DNA from 2 places in the Paenibacillus sp. Y859 genome. Region 2 is predicted to be linked to the other one. Evidence: riboswitches for the same ligand, from Rfam matches in the RefSeq annotation. Region 2 holds a riboswitch; the other holds the start of a gene.
The links. Region 2 has a riboswitch for FMN ahead of AC1TO8_RS16190 (DMT family transporter). Riboswitches for the same ligand answer to the same signal wherever they lie in the genome.

Region 1 (8,814 bases), on a different contig from region 2:
GGAACGCATTCATTTTCATGGTAATAACAAAACACCGGATGAGATTGACATGGCGATCGAAGCGGGAATTGGATGTTTTGTAGTAGATAATTTGGTTGAATTACATTTGCTGCAGGCTATTGCGACTGAGAAGGGCAAGCAAGTTCATGTTCTTTTACGAGTTACCCCGGGGGTTGAAGCACATACGCATGAATATATTTCGACTGGACAAACAGATTCCAAATTCGGATTCGATATCGGAAATGGTTCTGCTCACGAAGGTGTCAAGGTCGCTTCGGATTTATCTAACATAGAGCTACTTGGTGTGCATTCGCATATTGGATCGCAAATCTTCGAGGTCGAAGGGTTCCAGATGGCTGTTCAAAAAGTAGCTGATTTCGCGAAAGAGGTTCAGCAGCAACTTGGAGTACGTTTTAAAGTTGTAAATCTTGGTGGCGGATTTGGAATCCGTTATGTTGAGGGAGATACACCGTTACAAGTTGTCCAATATGTTAAAGCGATTACGGATGCGGTTAAGGAGCATTTCGCGGATCTTTCAGGTGAACTTCCTGAGATTTGGGTAGAGCCGGGACGGAGCATTGTGGGAGATGCAGGGACGACGCTGTATACTGTAGGAACACAAAAGGACATTCCGGGTGTGCGTAAGTATGTTGCTGTTGATGGTGGAATGACGGACAACCCGCGTCCTGCACTATACCAATCTGAATATGAGGCGCTCCTTGCTAATCGTGCGAATGATGAAGAGACGGAAGTGGTCTCTATTGCTGGAAAATGTTGCGAAAGTGGTGACATGTTAATCTGGGATGTGAAGCTTCCTGAAGTACAAAGTGGAGATCTGTTAGCTGTATCTTGTACGGGTGCGTATAACTATTCTATGGCGAGCAATTATAATCGTATTCGTCGACCTAGCGTAGTGTTTGTAAAAGGTGGACAGAGCGATCTTGTAGTGAAACGTGAAAGCTTCCAAGATATTATAGGGAATGACCTTGTTCCGGAGAGAATTCGTAAGCAAGCGGTGTTGAAATAACCCGTTAGGTTAGCTTGCTAGCACTGTGGTGAATAGCTTCAGACGAAGGATCAATCCATACGTATTTACGTAGGAATGATTTCATTGTTTTCTTTTCCATGTTTCTTTGCTTTCAGGTATCCATTCATAGTAAACTATAGGGTGTCTATAATTATTTTATGAAGATCCACACAATATGTTAAGGGGTTGGAATTATAATGAAAAAAGGAACAATTGAATTAGAAAACGGCGGAGTGGTTGAAATTGACTTTTTGCCAGAAGAAGCACCAGGAACAGTAGCTAACTTTGAAAAGTTGGCTAATAGCGGTTATTATAACGGATTAACTTTTCACCGTGTAATTGCTAATTTTGTAGCTCAAGGTGGATGCCCAACAGGTACTGGTACTGGTGGCCCAGGATATACAATCAAATGTGAAGCTGTTAACAACACAACTAAGCATGCTAAAGGCGTATTATCCATGGCACACGCGGGTAAAGATACAGGCGGTAGCCAATTCTTTATCGTTTACGCACCACAACCGCATTTGGATGGCGTTCATACTGTATTTGGTACAGTAACAAGTGGTATGGAACATGTAGATAACATCAAAGCTAATGACAAAATGAAGGAAGTAAAAGTTTGGGACGAAGCGTAAAAGTTTAAACTTTCTAAATTCAAATAAAAAGGCTAGTCTCTTAGGGGATTAGCCTTTTTTTTTGAATTATGCGAAAGCACGTACTTACTAGGGCAATCGAAATTTGGGATAACGCTTCGCTTTCCGGCGGATTTGTAACTTGCTATATTAAATATAGTTATACTCTTGTATTTTTATTTTGTTGATGGTAAAATTCGAACATAAGTATAATTTCATATTGATTTATCCTTCGGGGTTGGGTGAAATTCCCTACCGGCGGTGTTGCCGTATTTATAGATCATACTAATGAATATAATATGGCTTAGTCCGTGACCCATATGCTGATGAAGTTGGCATATGGTTGACCTAGTGAGAATCTAGGACCGACAGTATAGTCTGGATGGGAGAAGGAGAGCAACTTACGCAATTCACTTCAGTGATCGCGTATCGTAACATAATAAATAAGGCACCGATGTACGTGACTGATTTCACAATATATACACAATGATGTTTTTCTTTGTTATCTGTGGAATATTTGTTGACTGATTTCATAGCTTTATTTTTGTGTACTCTTATAATTCTCACAACTAACCCCTGTATCGGATGAATGCATTTCATCTGTTGCGGGGTATTTTTGATTTTTTTTGCAGTGTATTGATGTGAGTATGGTGTATAGAAGGATGAGGTGAAGTAACCATTGGAAATTATGAATGATGAGTTTTACATGACACTCGCACTGGATATGGCAGAACGAGCTCAAGGACAGACTCATATAAATCCAGTCGTGGGTTGCGTTGTCGTAAAGGACGGGGTCATGGTAGGTATAGGGACGCATTTAGAGCTTGGAACCCCACATGCAGAGGTCCATGCATTGAATATGGCTGGCGAGAAGGCATTAGGGAGTACCGTCTATGTGACCTTGGAACCATGTAGCCATTATGGAGCAACACCGCCTTGTAGTGAACGTTTGATACGAGATGGTGTCCATCGGGTCGTTATCGCATCTCAAGACCCTAATGCCCAGGTAGCAGGCAAAGGGATCGCTATGCTACGTGATCATGGGATTGAGGTTGAAGTTGGATTACTTCAAGATCGTGCACTGAAACTAAATGAGAAATTCATTAAATATATTACAACAGGGATTCCATTCATTACATTAAAGACTGCCAGCACATTAGATGGCAAGATTGCTTCCAAAACAGGAGATAGTAAATGGATTTCCAACGAAGTTGCGCGTGAACAGGTACATACACTCCGTCATCGTCATCAAGGCATTATGGTTGGGGTGGAGACAGTTATAATGGATAATCCCCATTTGACAACACGCCTAGCAACGGGAGGGTTGAACCCGATACGAATTATTGTGGATTCACAGTTACGCACGCCATTAGAATCTAATATTGTGAATGATGGGTTAGCGCAAAGTATCATATTAACTACTGGGCAGATGGATGTTGCGAAGGCAGAACAGCTTAAGCAAGCGGGTGTCATTGTACTTGTTTGTGGTGAAGGTCCTCGAGTAGATCTATCCATAGCGATGGTAGAGCTTGGTGCAATGAAGATAGGCTCAATTCTTCTCGAAGGAGGAGGAACCTTGAATGGTGCCATGCTTGCGGCTAAATTAGTTGATCGAATTATACTTTATTTTGCTCCTAAAATTGTAGGTGGCTTGAACTCCCCTAGTAGTTTTTCTTTTGAGGGAAGCGAATGGATGAAGGATGCTGTTAGATTAGAATCTATGGAAGTAGAGCAATTGGGAGATAATCTTCGTATTAGTGGCATACCTGTGTGGTCCTAATCGGCTGGAAGGGAGGTTATACAATGTTTACAGGGTTAGTTGAAGAGATAGGTACACTTCGAGGAATTACACGAAGTGGAGAAGCAATGGTGCTACAGCTTACGGCATCCATCATTATGGATGATCTAAAGATTGGAGATAGTGTGTCTGTGAATGGGGTATGTCTTACAGCAACCTCAATCGATAGTCAATCATTTTCCGTTGACGTTATGCCTGAAACATATCGTAATAGCAACCTGAAAGATCTCCAGATGGGAAGTAAGGTAAATTTAGAGCGTGCGATGATTGCTAATGGACGCTTTGGCGGGCATATCGTTCAGGGGCATGTTGATGGCATCGGGACAATCCATCATGTGACTAAGAATCAGAATGCCGTTGTATATGAGATTACACCAGCAAGTTCGAATATTCTCAAATTTATTATTCCAAAGGGTTCTATAACGCTTGATGGCATCAGTCTCACTGTTATCCATACGAGTGGAAATACATTTCAAGTATCGATTATTCCGCATACGTTGGCTCAGACCGTTCTACATTATAAGCGGGCTGGAGATACGGTGAATATTGAATGTGATGTGCTCGGTAAATATGTAGATCATTTGCTTCATTATAAATCTTCAGGAAAGCAAGATGAGGGTAAACACTCAGGAATAAACATGGAATCCTTAGCTCGAAATGGATTTGTGTAATTTTAGGAGGAAATGAATATGGAGAAAGACATTATTTTTGATCCAATTGAAGAAGCCATCTATGATCTGATGCGTGGAAAGGTCATTATCGTCGTAGATGATGAAGACCGAGAGAACGAAGGGGATTTCATTGCCCTTGCTGAAAAGGCAACCCCAGAAGTAATCAATTTCATGATTAGTCAAGGCCGTGGATTGGTATGCTTGCCGATCACCCAAGAACGCGCTGATGAATTAGATTTGAGACCGATGGTTGAACACAATACGGATAATCATGGAACTGCTTTTACAGTATCTATTGACCATAAAGATACTACAACGGGAATATCTGCTAATGAGCGTTCATTAACCGTGAAGGCTATTATGGACCCAAATGCAACTAGAGAAGACTTCCGTAGACCGGGGCATATGTTCCCATTAATTGCTAAAAAGGGTGGCGTTCTTCGTCGTTCAGGCCATACGGAGGCAGCAGTAGATTTGGCTCGTATGTGTGGATCATATCCAGCAGCTGTCATCTGTGAGATTATCAAGGAAGACGGTACGATGGCTCGATTACCAGATCTGGTTACGATCGCTCGCGAACAGGATTTGAAGCTTATTAATATTAAGGAATTGATTCATTATCGTAATGATAAGGAAAGATTAGTTAATCGTGAAGTTTCGGTACGTATGCCAACCGATTTCGGTGAATTCCAGGCGATTGCATATACCAACGAAGTGGATGACAAAGAGCATCTTGCATTGGTTAAGGGAGAGATTGACCCGAGTAAGCCCGTACTTGTGCGTGTGCATTCCGAATGTTTGACGGGGGATGTATTTCACTCTCATCGTTGCGATTGTGGACCTCAGTTTGCGGCAGCGCTTCGCCAAATAGAAGCTGAAGGTAGTGGTGTTCTACTCTACATGCGTCAGGAAGGTCGAGGCATTGGTCTGCTTAACAAATTGAAAGCTTATAAATTGCAAGAGGAAGGTTTTGACACAGTCGATGCTAACCTGAAGTTAGGTTTCCCAGCTGATCTACGAGATTACGGCATTGGAGCACAGATTCTGAAGGATCTGGGTGTACGTCAGATTAAACTGCTTACCAATAATCCTCGTAAAATAAAAGGATTAGAAGGGTACGGACTCGAAGTTGTTGAACGGGTTCCTATTCAAATGGAAGAGAATAAGGATAACACACGTTATTTGCATACGAAGCAGGCAAAACTAGGTCATCTAATGAAATTTGATGATATTGAGCAAGATGAAGATTTAAAACGATAAGTTCGAGTTCATAAAGTCAGCTGTTCGAACAACCTATATAATATAAATTGAGGGGAAGATGAGTTATTATGGCACATTATTTTGAAGGTAATTTAGTATCCGAGGGATTGAAATATGGTATAGTTGTAGGTCGTTTCAATGAATTTATTACAAGTAAGCTACTTAATGGAGCGCTTGATGCATTGAAGAGACATGGTGTACAAGATAATGAGATTGATGTTGCATGGGTACCAGGTGTATTCGAGATTCCACTTATTGCTCAAAAAATGGCGGATAGTGGGAAATACGATGCTGTTATTACATTAGGTACTGTGATTCGGGGATCAACATCTCATTATGACATCGTATGTAATGAAGTAGCAAAAGGGGTAGCCGCTATTAACTTGAAGAGTGGTATTCCAACGATATTCGGAGTCGTAACTACTGAGAATATCGAACAGGCCATCGAACGTGCGGGAACAAAAGTAGGTAACAAAGGATATGACTCAGCGATCTCGGCTATTGAAATGGCAAACTTGACGAAACTGTTTAAATAGTGCTTATTTAATATAGTACCCTTAAATTAAGGGTACTATATTTTTGATTATGGTTGGTTGGAGGAACATATCGTGTCTGTATTATATAAGCTGGAAACATTTGAAGGCCCGCTGGATTTACTTCTACATTTGATTGATAAAGCGGAAATCGACATCCAGGATATCCCCGTGACGGAGATTACAGAGCAGTATATGAGTTATTTGATGAATATGCAGGAACTTGAACTGGAAGTTACGAGCGAGTTTCTCGTGATGGCAGCAACGTTATTATCAATTAAGAGTAAATTGTTGCTTCCTAAACCACCCATCATAGAATTTGATGATTTCGATTTCTATGAGGAGGATGATTATGATCCGAGGGTGGAATTGATACAGAAGCTTATAGAGTATCGTAAATACAAAGGGATTGCCGAGCATCTTCATGAACGTGAGTGGGACAGAAGTCTAATGTTTTCAAAAGAACCAGAGGATTTAGCGACATGGATGCCCACCGTATCTGTGAATCCTGTTCTGGGATTACATACTTCAGATTTAGTCGCGGCTTTTCAGAAGGCCTTACGTAAGGTAGTTAAACGTAACTCTTATTCTCGAATCCACAGAGATGAGATTACGGTCAAGGGCCGCATTCGCGATGTTGTCGAAGCTCTACAACATGGGGGTAAAGGTAGTAAACTACTATTCTCCAAACTACTGCATGAGGATATGGTGCGTCATGAAATTGTGGTGACGTTCCTAGCTATTCTAGAATTAATGAAGATGAAGCAAATATTGTGTTATCAGGAGAGACTATTCGATGACATTGTCATGGAATGGAGAGGGGAAGAAGAACTACATGGAATACCCGAAATTGAAATCGATTATTGAGGGGCTTCTTTTTCTAGCAGGAGACGAAGGCCTTAGTGTAAAGCAAATTGCTGAAATTGTTGAGCAACGTAATGAGTTAGTAAAAGATGCATTGGAAGAAATGAAGGATGATTTCATACGACAACAGCGCGGATTACAATTGATCCAGATTGCTGGTAACTATCAGCTGGCAACGCACCAAGAGCATGCAGAATATTTTGAGAAATTAGCTTATTCTCCTGCTCGTGTGTCACTTTCACAAGCTGCGCTTGAGACGCTCTCGATTGTGGCATATCGCCAACCGATTACACGTGTGGAGATCGAGGAAATTCGTGGAGTCAAGTCTGAACGTGCTATTCATACACTCGTCAATAAGGATTTGATTGAAGAGAAAGGGCGAGCGGAGGCTGTTGGACGACCTATCCTATATGGTACAACGAACTCATTTCTGGATTACTTTGGATTGGCGCACTTACAGGACTTGCCAGAACCCTCTCTTTTTGAGAATAAGGACAATCTTGAAGAAGAGACGCAAATGCTCTTTGATCGACTAGATGGGCGTCAATTGACATTGGATGATGTTAAAGATTCATAGAATAAGATGAATAGTGGTGGATTTAGAGGGCAAATTTGCAACTAACCTTGATGACTACTACTGGAAGTTGGCTGGCGTGTAGGTGATCTACTACATAAATTCCTTAACGAAGGACGCCGATCGGTTTTTTTCTTGAAATAGCAGGTCGAGGTGTTTAACCTTGACCTGCTATTTCGCATTCACTTTCCCGGAATGATTCCCATGAATAATTGCCATACTAAGAACAAAGATCAATTTCGCAGATACATGGGGGTTAATACGTGTGGATTGTTACGATAATTGTCATTGTAATCTTACTACTCATCGCAGTTATTCTTGTCTCCAAGATTAAAGCAGATGTATGGGTGAGGAAGACAGGGAAAGATGATGAAGTAGTATTCAAAATTAAGATGCTATATGGATTAATCCGACTTCATTATGAATTGCCTATGTTAAAGATTGAGAACTTGGAAAAGGGTATTGAGATAGAAGTTGATAAGAGCAAGAATATTGGTCAAGAAAAAGAGGCGCATAATGATAGCCAAATTGATAAACGAAAAGTAGATCATTGGTTGAACGTCTCTCATCAAATTCTAGAGGCGACGGAGTCACTAAAAGTGTGGTTGGAAGTGACATTGTCTCGATTGTCTATTTCTAAGTTTGAATGGTCAACGCATTTTTGTGCCGGAGATGCTGCATATACTGCAATCGCATCGGGCATGGTATGGAGTGCTAAGACATTCATTGTGGGGTGGTTGTCACATCATGTGCAACTGAAGAAATCTCCGCGATTATTTGTTGTACCTACATATGATGATCATCCGCATTTTACCAGTGAGGTGTCTTGCATAGTCCAAATCTCTTGCGGATACGCTATATATGCAGGCTTGGTACTTATCTTACGCGTGCTGAAGGTGAAAGGAGGAGTTAAAAAATGGAGGACCATCCTATCAAAGGATTAATGCAAACGGCAATGGAAAATCTTAAAAGTATGGTGGATGTAAATACCATTGTTGGGGACCCAGTACAAACCCCAGATGGTAGTGTGATTCTGCCTATAAGTAGAGTTGGGTTTGGTTTTGCGGCTGGGGGTAGTGATTTTCATGTGGAGGGTAGTACGAAAAGTTCAGGAACTTCGGCTAACGATCATCAAGAATCAAAAAAACTACCCTTTGGTGGAGGTACGGGTGGAGGAGTATCCATTCGTCCGATCGCATTTCTAGTTGTAGGTAAAGATGGTGTGTATATTTTACCACTTGATACTCAAACCCATATCCAAGAGAAAGTGATCGACATGATTCCATATGTGATGGAGAAGATCCAATCCATATGCCAGAAGAAGGATACGAAGAATAACAACAATGTAGGTTCATCTACAACGACAGTACCTGTTCGGGACGCATCAGATCACACTGTTCTTTAACTATCCTTCGACCCTCTTCCAGATCTTAACGGAAGGGGGTTATTTGTTTG
Region 2 (8,814 bases):
TGATTTCTCATTTGTTTTGTTCTCACTTTCGTGAAAACCACTCACTCGTTGTTCAGTTTTCAAAGATCAATTTCTCTTTCGTTATTCACCAGTGTGTCTCGGTGACAACTTTTATATCATATCGCATCCAGTTTTATAATGCAAGTCTTTTTTTAATGCCTTTGTTTAGACATTTTTTATTTTCTCGCTGACCGGATTTATAATATAACATGCCATTCCCTATCAACGCAAGTCATAATTTTTTACAATTAATAAGTTCAATATAAATATATATAATCCCTTCGCCCCATCGATTCTAATGGTTGCAAAGGGATATAGTTTAGTCATTAAACAGGCAGTATCTCTTCATCTTGTCTAGAGATTGCAAACAGAGCCGCCCAAATCAGAATAAAACCAATAAGTTGTGCTTGCGTGATCGCCTCTCGGAATACGATCCAATTAATCAGCACCCCTACCATTGGGAAACTCAACTCTGCCAATGTCGCAACCGATGCTTTCGTAGTCGTTAACCCCTTATAATAAACCAAAAGACTGAGCAAACCAGGTAATAGAGCTTGGCCCAATAGATTCACAGAGACCAATACCATAGCAGTCGTCCCGATTGGTAAACTCCACACTCCACCTTCACCCCAAGTTATAAAGAGTAGCAATGGTAATGCCAGAATAAATCTTAAGGAAGTCACGGTCTCATACTTCATCTGACCAACCATTAAACGCCCCATAACAGTTGATCCTCCCCATAGAGCCGCAGCTCCAAGAGCTAATAAACTACCCAGTTGAACAAAGTCATTCCATTTCCCCACAGGTATCGCAAATCCGAATGTGAGTAAATACGTACCTATTAAAGCTAGCGAGAATAGAATCGAGAAATGCTTTGGTAGTCGTTCTTTCAATAGTAATCTTGCCAAAATAATTGCAAACAGCGGTTGAAGCTTCTGAAGTAACAACACGACGTTTATATTCCCACTAGACAATCCTATCGTAAACAGAATCGTCGCTAGCGCTGATCCGCCCCAAGAGATAAAGAGCAATGCACCGACATGCCGCAGTCGCAATCCATGAAGTTCATCGCGATTTCTCCATAGCACCGGAGCAACAAATAGAACAATAATAATATGCTCAAGCAATACAATCTGGGTTGAAGTAAGTGAATCTAATAAAATAATTCGAAATAAAGGATCTACTCCCCATAGGGCCGCTCCCAATACTACTAGCCAAAACCCACTCTTTGAAGGCTTTTCTCTAACCGCCACAACAGGACTTACACTCTCCACTACATTGTCCACTCTCTCTATCCCCTTGTTCTGAATATGGGGTCTTACAACAGAAAACCCCCGCATTCGATAGTTATCGACATTTACGGGGGCTGATCAAATAAGCTTGTGCGCAACAAAAAATCCACGCCATGCATGTGCTTTGATCTTCTTCCATCCGGACTTTACCGTCGGCCTTGGATTCACACCAAGTCAGTCGCCACCATCTTCATGATGACGAGTCGCGGGCTAGAAGCTCATATATAGAGGTTGTTCAAAAAGTCACCTTTTGAACTCGCACTATAAAATAAGAACTCTCACCGCCGGTTAGGAATTTCACCTACCCCGAAGATCCATATTCATTTTATTAAATGCTATATCTTCTATTAAAGGACTCCAAATGAAATTAGTCAATGATTTGTTTCAGTAAATCACTTCAATCTTACATTTCAGACGACATACTCACGATACTTCTCAACATCCATCGCTCTACACTCTAGTGTTAATCGTGTACCCACATGATCATACTCAGTAGAGATTATATTCGCATGTTCATTTAAATAGGAGACCACTTGCCCTTGTTCAAAAGGAATCAGCATCACACATTGCATATAATCTTTAAATATATGTGCCCTAATCAAGTCAACGAGTTCGGTTATCCCCACTCTTTGCTTCGCCGCAAGGTAAACACTATCCCCTTCCACTAGTGGAACTTCACAATCCACCACATCACATTTATTATAAGCAAGGATCGTTTTAATATTTGTAATTCCGATCTCTTCTAATGTATGGTTTGTAATATTCATCAATTTCTCATACTTATCGTTAGAATAATCAATCACATGAATCAACAAATCAGCTTCAGCCACTTCTTCAAGCGTAGATCGAAAGGCCTTGATGAGATGATGAGGTAGTTTACTTACAAATCCAACCGTGTCTGTCAGTAGAAAGGACTTGTTATCTTCGAGATGTATATTACGAACCGAAGTTTCCAGTGTTGCGAACAACATATCTTTCTCAAACACTAGCTTGTTACCAGATGGACTGAATGACTCTACCAAGGCATTCATAATCGTTGATTTCCCTGCGTTTGTATAGCCAACTAGTGATACAACTGGAAGCTTATTTCTTTGGCGCTGCTTGCGTTGGGTTTGGCGTTGAGATACGAGTGTCTCCAGTTCTTTGTTCAATACACTGATCTTATCCTCGATTCTACGGCGATCTAGCTCAAGTTTCGTTTCTCCAACACCTTTATTCTTGGTCCCAACACCTCCACCTTGCCGACCCAATGATTCACGCAAACCGATTAATCTAGGTAGCATATACTGCAGTTGGGCTACTTCTACCTGAAGTTGGGCTTCCCTTGTCTTTGCCCGCTTCTCAAATATATCTAAGATTAGAATCGTCCGGTCAATCACCTTGCACTGTAAGTCCGCTTCTAGATTACGAATTTGTGAGGGAGACAATTCATCGTTAAAAATAACCATGTTCGCCTCCTGCTCCTCATACAACGCCCTGACATCCTCCACTTTACCTCTTCCAATATAGTGAGTTTTATTCACTCTCTCTAAATTTTGTGTTAGCTCCCCTACTACTCCGACATGACAAGCTGAAGCTAAATTCCCTAATTCCTCCATAGAGTATTCGAAATCCTCTTGATGCTTCACATTGACACCTACTAGGATTGCTCGCTGTTGCAATTCTTCCATATAGTTTAATCTCCTTTACCTTCATAATAAAAAAACCTCAGGCTAATCTCCTGTGGTTAAGCGAACGGGATATATCCATCTTTACCAAAAGGGTGACCTTTCATATTTATGTATACACAAAAATGAAAGATCCTTCGACCTAATAAGTCATGGTATGGATGATTGTTGGGTGGTTATCCATAAATACAACAAAAAGAGGGCGGGGTCGCCCTCCTCTTTATTGATGCGATTATTCGCAATAAATGGAGTTCTCTAGAAATATACACAGACCAATCCCGTTCGCCCTGCACAGTAGCAGAGCCTTTGCACTATTCAATTAGTGGTACAAAGGTTGAAAGCGGATTGTATCATTCATCTCTTCGAGAACCCTCCGATCATTATAGTTATTTCCATATTAACACAGATGAACCCATCTCACAATCTGAATGTGCAAGGGTGGCTATGCCGAAATACCGGTATCCATTGGCAGGATCTTGTGCATTTATAATATTCCTAATCGATTGCTCTTCATATCTGACATCAAATAATCCTCAATATGTGAATTGGATGCATGATTAATTGAGTTTAATTGATCGGTTAATTCCATGAACCATTGTTCATCTTTAGTCAATAATGCGATATCGATTAGATTCATTAATTGCTCAATATTATCTAATGAACTCTCTGGGAGCTTTTTCACCCCTTGATTAAGTACATCAATAGTTGTCCCAATCACCGTTTCGTGATCCGAGGCAATCACATGTATTCCCATAGTGCCAGCTAACAAATTTATTGAATCGATAAAACCATGTATTAATTCACCATGATTTGTATTTCCCTTGACCCAATCACCTATTTCAATATTCATTACAAATCACCACCATTTAAGTTAGTTTAAGAATAATATCTATTTAATAACTTTTTGAAAGCTATACTGTAACTATAATTGTTTCAGTAATGATTGTCAAATTCCTTTTATCAAGTAGAACCGGCCTCGCCATTCACTATTAGGTGCAATAAGTACATCTAAATTCAACCCAATCCCTCTGAAGCTAACTTTAGTTGCATGGAGTACATCTAATTTACTGGAAATTCCACTTTTCAGCGTTATCGCCATTTTTAACTGTAGTTTGTACAACTAATTCTCTCTCCCCCTCCTTTTCCTGCTATTTAATTGTACTTTACACATCTATTCTAGCCTCATCCTCACTACCTTCATGCGCGAAGCAATGTTCGTCACTCTAACATCACCACTCTATGCCTATTCCACTGAATGACTTCCGGAATTTATGATGTTACATGGAATATGGATCGAATTTATTTTGTTTAAAAAAACTCCCGCTAAGGGAGATTTAATAAGATCATATCTAACTTACTCTATTTAGAGTTGGTAAGGGGAAGTTCCATTACTCTAAACTTTCCGTCGACTTTTTTCACGGTATAAGTAAACTCTTTATCTCGAATCGAATCAGCTTCCCTGATTACAAATGCTGAACCATCTTCATTTAGAAAATTAACTTCAAATGTATATTCTTCTTTATTTATTTCTTTTTGTTCTACAATTTCATTAAGAGAGATTCTAGGTACTATCCCTTGCACGACATAGGATTCAAATAATTTCTTCTTATCTTCTAGATCTAATGCAGGTAAAAATCCTCCATTCCCATAACTGGGCGGAGGATCTCATATTAGTACTTTCTATTATTCACTTCTCGTTCCGCAACAGCCTGAGTATAAATGCTCTCTGGGAGTACTATACGTTTCGGTAGGTTTTTGCCCCCGATGATCTCTTGAACAGCCTGCATCAGATTCATTCCTAATAGCGGGTTACATTCAACAACAGCATTGATCTTCCCTTCGACCATCATTTCAAAAGACTTGCGTGTTCCATCCACAGATATGATGACAATATCTATGCCCGGACGCAAACCAGCCGCCTCAATAGCTTCAATCGCACCTAGCGCCATATCGTCATTATGTGAGAACAACACATCGATATCTTTACCTTGTTCTTCTATGATTGACTGCATCACTTCTTTTCCCTCTTCAAGGGTGAAGTTGGCTGATTCACTCTTCAATATCTTAAAATCGGATCGAGAAGTAATGATCTCTCGGAAACCATCCTTTCGCTCAATCGTTGGAGTAGAGTCCATCGTTCCTTGTAGTTCTACGATACCGATAGGTCCAGGTGTATCCCTCATTTTATCCAATAGGTATTTCCCTGCCTTACGACCTTCATCATAAAAGTCAGAACCAATGAACGTCACATAAAGCGATGAATCACTCACATTAACGGAACGATCCGCTATGATCACAGGTATTCCAGCTTGCTTCACTTCTAGAAGAATGGGCTCCCATCCGGATTGTACGACGGGTGCAATCGCAATGACGTCCACCTTTTGTTGAATAAAAGAACGGATCGCTTCAAATTGCTTCTCCTGGGATTGCTCCGCATTCTCGAATAATAGTGTAATCCCAGCTTCCTTTGCCGATTCCTTCACCGAGTTCGTGTTCGCTCTGCGCCAATCGCTTTCTGAACCCAACTGAGAGAATCCAAGCCTAATCGGCTCAGATGAATACAATGACTCCATCACTTCAACGGATTCATTGTCCTGCAGGGATATCTCCGAATTCCTCGTATCTGAGGGGGTGACAGGAGTCTCCGCTGTCTGAACAGACTCGCAGCCTATGAACGAAAAGCTGAACAATACAATCATACACATCATGAGTACTAACCTTCTATTCATCATATTCCCTTTCCATAAGCAGATTTAGGGATCATAGTCATCTTAAACTCTAGTTGTATTCCTATTAAAAGTTTGACATATCCCGCTTCAAAATGGAAGAACCCCTATTTCTACGAAAAAGTGATACCGTCCTTTGGGGAGGATGGTATCACTTTCATCTAGCTTGTTATCCTCTTCCGGACGATCGCCTTGAAGTAAGTAGTCTTTGAAACACAATGAAGCTGAACAATAATAGTCCAATCACAATCTTTGTCCACCAAGAACTTAAGGTTCCTTCAAAGCTGATAATCGTTTGAATAACCCCTTGAATCATAACTCCGAAGAAACTACCTACAATATATCCAACGCCCCCAGTAAGTAGAGTTCCTCCAATCACGACTGCTGCGATGGCATCCAATTCTAGCCCATTAGCATGGAGCCCATAACCAGACAGCATATAGAATGTAAATACCACACCGGATAGCGCGGAACAAAAGCCACTTAACGTATAGACAAGAATTTTAGTACGTGCTACTGGTAGTCCCATCAATACAGCAGATTGTTCACTACCACCCAATGCATAAACATTACGACCGAAGCGAGTGTGATGCGCCAGATAGATAGCAAGCGCAATAGCAATCAGGGCAATAAGTACACTAATGGAGATGAAGTTACCACCCGGTAGATGGATCTTGGTCTGTGCCATACGGGTATAGAAGGCATCATTAATCGTAATCGTATTAATACTAATCACATAACAAAGGCCTCTTGCTAAGAACATGCCCGCTAACGTTACGATAAACGGCTGAATATTGAAATAATGAATAATAGCCCCCATCGCACAACCAATAGTGGCACCTATCATCAGCACCAACGGAATCACAATAAATGGTGGCCACCCTAAGTTCTGAATAAGACTTGCGGAGATCATTGTGGTCAGGGCTATCATTGACCCCACGGATAAGTCGATACCACCGGAAACGATGACGAAAGTCATTCCAATAGCTACAATCAAAAGAAAGGCGTTATCTATCAATAGATTCAACAGCACCTGTACGGAGAAGAAGCCAGTATATCGAAAGGATCCTAGTGCGAACATAACAATAAATAGAGATATTGTCACAATAATAGGTAGATATTGTTTTTTAGCCATGTCGTGTTACACCTGCCTTACTCGTATACTTACGAGATTTCCATCTCTCGAATATAATCCTCCGGAACGTCTCAGACTGGATCAAACATACGATTAAGACTACAAACGCCTTAACAACCAACGTTATTTCTGGTGGAACACCAATCATGTAGATCGTTGTCGTTAATGTCTGAATAATAAGCGCACCCACTAGCGTCCCCGATAAATAGAATCTACCTCCGTTCATGGATGTCCCTCCAATAACGACAGCGAGAATAGCATCAAGCTCAATCCATAATCCCGCATTGTTCCCATCCGCACTTGAGACATTGGAGCTAAGAATTAGACCCGCGATCCCCGCACATACGCCACAAAATGCATATACCGAAATTAGTATTACCTTGGATCGAATTCCTGCAAGACGACTCGCTTCAGGATTGGTACCAACGGATTCGATAAACAAGCCCAACGCCGATTTACGTGTGAGCAACAATGCAATGATAAATATAGCCATTACGATAAAAATAGAGAAAGGCAATCCCACAAATGATCCTGCACCGATATAATTAAATTTGGGACTTGAAACGGTAATAATCTGACCACTCGTGATCAGTTGGGAAATTCCACGCCCAGCCACCATCAATATAAGTGTTGCGATAATGGGTTGAATTCCTCCCAAAGACACTAATAACCCATTCCATATTCCCAATACCAAAGCCAAAACAAGCGAAATTACTATTGCAAGCATTACTAAGGTAAATGTATTCTGATCGCTACCTCTACTAATCGTCAAACAAGCTAATGCCCCTGTAATTGCAACAAGGGAACCGACGGATAGATCTACTCCTTTGGTCGCAATGACTAGAGTCATTCCGATAGCCACCACAATGAGGGGTGCACCAAAATTCAATATATCGATCAGACTTCCATACAGATGGCCATTACGTACCTGAATTGAGAAAAAATCAGGAGAATAGAATAAATTAAATAATAAAAGTGCCGCCAACATCGTTATTGGCCAGAATATATGATGCTTCATTAATCTAGACATCGGTTGAATGACCTCCCGCAATTGCCTGTAATACATAGTGTTGGCTTATTTCATCGCCCTTCATTTCTTGTACTAAGTTGCGATCCCGGAGAACTGCGATGCGATCACTAACACGAACGACTTCTTCTAATTCGGAGGAAATAAATATGAAAGACATTTTTTGTTCGCGCGATAAGGTAATAACCAATTTCTGAATTTCTGCTTTCGTCCCCACATCAATCCCTCGCGTAGGCTCATCTAAGATGAGTAACTTGGGCTGCATTAATAACCACCGGGCTAGAATAACCTTCTGTTGGTTGCCACCACTTAAGTTTTTGACTAGATGCTCTAGATTCGGGGGACTGATGTTGAGCTTCTTAATATATTCCTCTACAATCTCTTCTTGCTTCTTGACGGGAATGGTTCGAAACAAACCAAGGTTAGCCTGAAGAGCAAGAATGATATTCTCTCGAATCGTTAAATTCTCAATAATGCCTTCCGTTTTTCGATTCTCAGAACAGAAGGCGACGCCTTGTTCAATCGCCTGCTTAGGAGAATGTACGGATCCCCCGCTATCACCGAACTTAAGATTCCCCTGATCGGCACGATCAGCTCCGAATAATAGTCGTGCTAGCTCTGTTCTTCCAGAACCGAGAAGTCCTGCAAGTCCGACGACTTCTCCCTGTCCGATACGTAAGGAGAATGGCTCGATGTATCCCTTTCTTCCAAGCCCAGATGCCTCCATTAATACTTCATCTATTCCCTCTCGGCCTTCTTTCGTCTTCGGAAGATCTTCAAGCATATGCAGTTCCTTACCTATCATCTTCGATACTAATTCTATTCGAGGGAGATCTTTGGTTACATATTCCCCAACAAATTCTCCATTACGGAGAATGGTTATACGATCTGACATTTCATATACTTGTTCTAAGAAGTGAGTAACGAATAGGATGGCTAGTCCTTCATTCTTTAATTGGTTCATAAT

Region 1: another riboswitch for FMN. It lies ahead of ribD (bifunctional diaminohydroxyphosphoribosylaminopyrimidine deaminase/5-amino-6-(5-phosphoribosylamino)uracil reductase RibD); the one in region 2 lies ahead of AC1TO8_RS16190 (DMT family transporter).

Annotation. Positions count from the first base shown of each region.
Region 1 is NZ_JBXCIZ010000002.1:548,094-556,907, forward strand. Features, by position in the region: gene lysA (diaminopimelate decarboxylase) at 1-1,027, shown strand, start outside; gene AC1TO8_RS07595 (peptidylprolyl isomerase) at 1,225-1,662, shown strand; FMN riboswitch at 1,884-2,057, shown strand; gene ribD (bifunctional diaminohydroxyphosphoribosylaminopyrimidine deaminase/5-amino-6-(5-phosphoribosylamino)uracil reductase RibD) at 2,339-3,439, shown strand; gene AC1TO8_RS07605 (riboflavin synthase) at 3,463-4,128, shown strand; gene AC1TO8_RS07610 (bifunctional 3,4-dihydroxy-2-butanone-4-phosphate synthase/GTP cyclohydrolase II) at 4,147-5,388, shown strand; gene ribH (6,7-dimethyl-8-ribityllumazine synthase) at 5,457-5,924, shown strand; gene AC1TO8_RS07620 (segregation and condensation protein A) at 5,994-6,788, shown strand; gene scpB (SMC-Scp complex subunit ScpB) at 6,757-7,362, shown strand; gene AC1TO8_RS07630 (DUF2953 domain-containing protein) at 7,623-8,303, shown strand; gene ytfJ (GerW family sporulation protein) at 8,276-8,764, shown strand.
Region 2 is NZ_JBXCIZ010000008.1:37-8,850, forward strand. Features, by position in the region: gene AC1TO8_RS16190 (DMT family transporter) at 327-1,286, opposite strand; FMN riboswitch at 1,416-1,610, opposite strand; gene hflX (GTPase HflX) at 1,703-2,962, opposite strand; gene AC1TO8_RS16200 (IDEAL domain-containing protein) at 3,444-3,809, opposite strand; gene AC1TO8_RS16205 (hypothetical protein) at 3,906-4,058, opposite strand; gene AC1TO8_RS16210 (hypothetical protein) at 4,319-4,540, opposite strand; gene AC1TO8_RS16215 (ABC transporter substrate-binding protein) at 4,630-5,658, opposite strand; gene yjfF (galactofuranose ABC transporter, permease protein YjfF) at 5,855-6,820, opposite strand; gene AC1TO8_RS16225 (ABC transporter permease) at 6,813-7,850, opposite strand; gene AC1TO8_RS16230 (sugar ABC transporter ATP-binding protein) at 7,843-8,814, opposite strand, start outside.